2 regions of the Micromonospora sp. NPDC002389 genome follow, and region 2 is predicted to be linked to the other one. Evidence: riboswitches for the same ligand, from Rfam matches in the RefSeq annotation. Region 2 holds a riboswitch; the other holds the start of a gene.
The links. A riboswitch is a leader RNA that binds a small molecule or an ion and turns the genes downstream of it on or off. The one in region 2 is predicted to bind cyclic di-AMP.

Region 1 (2,194 bases), on a different contig from region 2:
CCCGGCGTGCCGTGTGGATCAGTACACCGACAGGTGCACGTGGTTGGTGTGGTCGCTGGACGGGTCGCCCCGCGCGCCGCTGTACGTCCGCCAGCCGCTGCTCGGCAGCCAGATCTGCTTGTACCAGATCACGTAGAGCACGGCGAGACGGTCGGCGTTGTTGACGTAGAACGCCGCCAGGTTGTTGCCGTACGTCCGGTCGCCGCCGGTGGCGACCCCGCCGAAGCCGTTCTTCTGCGCCGCGAAGTCGCAGGCCCGACCCTTCGGGTGCTCACCCGAGCCGCCCGCGCGGTAGCAGGAGACGTACCGGGTGAAGCCGGCCGCCTTGGCCTGGTTGAGCGCGTGCAGGGTGCGGGGCGTGATGCAGCCGTTGGCCGGGGTGGGGTCGTTGACGCTGCACGACTCGGCCGGCCAGGAGCCGTTGGCGTTGCGCGGTGCCGGCTTGGCCGTGGGGCTGCTGGAACCGCCGCCGCGTGCCGGGGTCCGGCTGGCCCGCTCCTGTGCCGCAGCCCGCTCGGCGCGCTCGGCGCGCTCCTCGGCCACGGTCAGCGAGCGCTCGGCCTGCTCCTTGCGCTTGGCCATCACGGCCACCTGCTTGCGCTGCTCCTGCACCTCGACATCGAGGGCCTGCTTGGTCTTGCTGACCTCGTCCCGGGTGGTCCGCAGGTCCCGCAGCGCGCGTTCCTCATTGGCCGCCACCGCGTCCAGCGCCGCCGCGCGGTCCATGAAACCGGCCGGGGAACCGCTGTTGAGCAGCGCCGACGCGGCACCGAGTCGGCCGCCGCGATACGCCTGCGCGGCGATCTCGGCTACCTTGTCGCTGCGTTCGGTGAGCTGACCCTCGGTCGTGGTGAGCTGCTCGGCCAGCTTCTTCTGCCGGTCGACCGAGCGGTCCAGGGCGGTCTTGGCGTCGAGGTAGCCCTTGCTGGCCGCCTCCAACTGGGCGCGCAGCGCCGGTGTGCCGCCCTCGTCGCCGACGTCACCGGGGGCTGCGGAGGCGGCGCTGAAGGGAGCGAGCGCGGCGCCCAGGGCGAGGGCGAGCCCCGCAGCGATCAGGGCCGCCGTACGGGCGGCCGGTCTCACGGTTGCCACTGCTGGCATGCACATGTCCTTCCGTCAGCCGCCGACCGGGTTAGCTGACGGGTTCGGGACGGAAGATCCCTACCGCTGGACGCGGATGCACCCCTGGAACATGGTTCCCCGGTTCGCCCTGGCAGGCGATTAGGCGGCGGTCACCGCCGGCACCGTCGAGTGCCGCCTGGCGGAGACCGGGTCCGAGCCTACCGGTGCTGGTGGGGCTGGTGCAGCCGGTGTGACTCCTGGTGTTCCCCTGATCACCAGTAAACCAGACATAACGGATTTTGGTTGCTTTTTGTCCAGTGCCCAAACGGTCCAGGCGACGATCCGGCGAGTGGCTTTTCAGCTATGCACTGCTCAGCCAGTCGGTGGTGCGACGGACGTCGGCGGCAGTGCGGCAACGGATGGTCTTGTCCGCGACCAGACTGACGAACTGCTCAAGCGTGCGGGTTCCGTTGGCCCCGTCCCGTTCATGCAGTTGCTCGGCTGTCGCGAGGGGTCGGGAACGGTAGCTGCGCGATCCACGCGCTACGCGGACGGCTGACCGGACATCCCAGTCACTGCCACCGCGTAGTCGGTGCTCAATCGCGCGCCGCACTACCCGCCAGGTCGTCATCCGCGTCGGCAAGTCGAGCCAGACGACGACGTCGGCAGCGTCGCGCAACGCTGAGGTCCAGCCGGCATACAAACCCTCCGCCACCCAGGTTTCAGTGGTGGCGAGTTCGGCCGCGCGTTCCCGACGGACACCATCAGAGGTCCGTGTCCACTGCCAGAACGGAGCCTCGTTACGACCGTCCGGAGAGTCATACGCCAGCCTGTCCAACTCGCGACACGGCGCGGACAGCAGCGTTGCCAACGTGCGTGCAAGCGTCGTCTTTCCACTGCCAGGACCGCCGAGGATGAGCACGCGCTTCGCCTTCACAGGACGCGCCCGAAGTTCGTGTGCTGGCATGACGGGCACCCTATCCGGCGCGCTGATCACAGCTGCTACACAACCCTGGACGACCGCCCCGTCAGCCGTCTCCCGGCCCAGGGGAGCGAGGCCCCTCAGCCCCGCCCACACCGAGGACGACGTTCTACACCACATGGAGACCGGGCGATGGTCCGGACTGCTGAC
Region 2 (2,194 bases):
GGTCGGTCGCAAAGGAGTCGGTGCCGGTGGCAACCATGCCCCTCCATCGTCATGCGCCGGGACGCCCCACCCCCGCGCGCGGGCTGCGCAAGGTCGCTCGCCGTTTGGTCGTCCTGGTCGCCGCCGCTGCGGTCGGTGCCGGTATGGTCGCCGCGCCCGCCTACGCCGAGCCGTCGGTGGACGAGATCGAGCGCCAGATCGACAAGCAGTGGCAGCAGCTCGAACCCACCATCGAGCAGTTCAACAAGGTGCGCTCGGAGCTGCGGGTCAACCGCGAGAAGGCCGACAAGCTGGAGAAGAAGATCCAGCCGCTGGCGCTGGAGACGGAGCTGGCGATGAACCGGGTCGCCGGCCTCGCCTCCCGGTACTACATCACCGGCCCGTCGCAGGAACTCGGCGCGGTGCTGCTGAACGCGAAGCCGGACCAGCTCGGTGAGCAGATGGCCCTCCTCGACCGGCTGGCCTGGGAGGAGCGCCGTCAGCTCGAGGGCGTCATGAAGATCCGCAAGAAGTACGACGACCAGAAGGCCACGCTCGACGCGCTGATCGTCGACCAGGAGGCCAAGCAGAAGCAGCTCGCGGCGAAGAAGAAGCAGATCGACGCCGAGATCAAGCGGCTGGAGCGGTCCCTTCCGGTGACCACGGTCAAGACCACCAACTGCCCGACCATCAACGGTGTGGTCAGCGACGCGGCCCGGACGGCCATCCGGACCGCCTGCGCGCAGGTCGGCAAGCCGTACGTCTGGGGTGCCACCGGGCCGAACTCGTTCGACTGCTCCGGTCTCACCCAGTACGCGTACAAGGCGGCGGGTATCCACCTCACCCACTTCACCGGCGCCCAGTGGCGCGAGGGCAAGGTCATCTCCCGGGCCGAGGCCCGCCCTGGTGACCTGGTGTTCTTCCGCAGCGACGTGAGTCACGTCGGGCTCTATCTGGGCAACAACACGATGGTCCACTCACCACGGGCCGGTAAGCCGGTCAACGTCTCGCCGATCACGACGATGCCGGTCGCCGGCTTCCGCCGACCCGGCTGACGCCTGAGCGCGTACGCAGGAACGACGAAAGGCCCTCGGTCAAGCGACCGGGGGCCTTCTTCGTTGTCGGATTAATGCACCGAGAGTGACGGTGTGGGTGTGTTGCGTATCGACGCTGGTCGTCCCTACGCTGGTCAATCGTCGGGCCGCTGGCAGGACCGCCCACCCGGGGCGGTGACGGTCCGACACCGCCGAGTCGCTGTCCGAGCGAGCCGGGGACCCAGGTTCCCGGGGTGAGTCCGCGATGGTCGCGGTAGGGCGCCCCCTTCCCGCCCGAACCCGTCAGCTAACCCGGTAGGCGGTCTGGGAAGAAGGAGTACGCAGCCCGGTGGCACACCATGCCCCGCGGCCTCCGTCGTACCGGTCGGCGAAGCCCGGCCCGACGACGGATGCGCCGCGATCCCGCTGGTACCGCTGCACCACCGCACTCGCCGCACTCGCCGCGACCGCCGTTCTGCTGACCGGCGGCGCGACGGCGGCCCACGCCGACCCCACGGTCGACGACATCGAGCGCCAGATCGACGAGGACTGGAACCGGCTCGAAGCCGTCATCGAACGACACAACGCGACCCGACAGGACCTGGCCGGCACCCGCCGGGAGGCGGACGCCCTGACCGCCCGCATCGCCCCACTGCAACAGCAGGTGGACGAGGCGATGAAGCGGGTCGGCGCGCTGGCCGCGCGGGCGTACCGGGGCGAGCCGGTCCGCGCCGTGAACACGCTGCTGGGCAGCCGGTCGCCGAGCGAGGTCGTCGCCCAGCTCGGCCTGCTCGACCGGTACGCCCGCTTCCAGCAGGAGGACGTACGCCAGGCGCGCGAACTGCGTGACGAACTCGCCGCCGCCCGAGCCGGACTGGACCGCACCACCGCCGAGCTGACCCGCACCGAGGCCGACCTGGCCGCGAAGCGGCGGCAGATCGACACCGAGATCGAGCGGCTGCAACGGTTGCGGCTGCGCGCGTACGACGACGGGGGTGGTGGTCCGTTGCGGCCGGCGCCCTGTCCGGCCACCTACCCGGGTGGCCCGGCCGGTGAGGCGGTCACCTTCGCGTGCGCCCAGATCGGTAAGCCGTACTCGTGGGGCGCCGAGGGGCCGCACGCGTACGACTGCTCGGGGTTGATGCTGGCCGCGTGGGCGCGGGCCGGAGTGGCGCTGCCGC

Region 1: linked by a shared signal. The riboswitch ahead of ABT008_RS23380 (coiled-coil domain-containing protein) and the one ahead of ABT008_RS19775 (NlpC/P60 family protein) in region 2 are both predicted to bind cyclic di-AMP.

What each region holds. Positions count from the first base shown of each region.
Region 1 is NZ_JBEOWP010000013.1:99,224-101,417, forward strand. Features, by position in the region: gene ABT008_RS23380 (coiled-coil domain-containing protein) at 19-1,101, opposite strand; cyclic di-AMP (ydaO/yuaA leader) riboswitch at 1,106-1,238, opposite strand; gene ABT008_RS23385 (P-loop NTPase family protein) at 1,424-2,029, opposite strand.
Region 2 is NZ_JBEOWP010000009.1:322,318-324,511, reverse strand. Features, by position in the region: gene ABT008_RS19780 (C40 family peptidase) at 21-1,034, shown strand; cyclic di-AMP (ydaO/yuaA leader) riboswitch at 1,214-1,350, shown strand; gene ABT008_RS19775 (NlpC/P60 family protein) at 1,363-2,194, shown strand, end outside.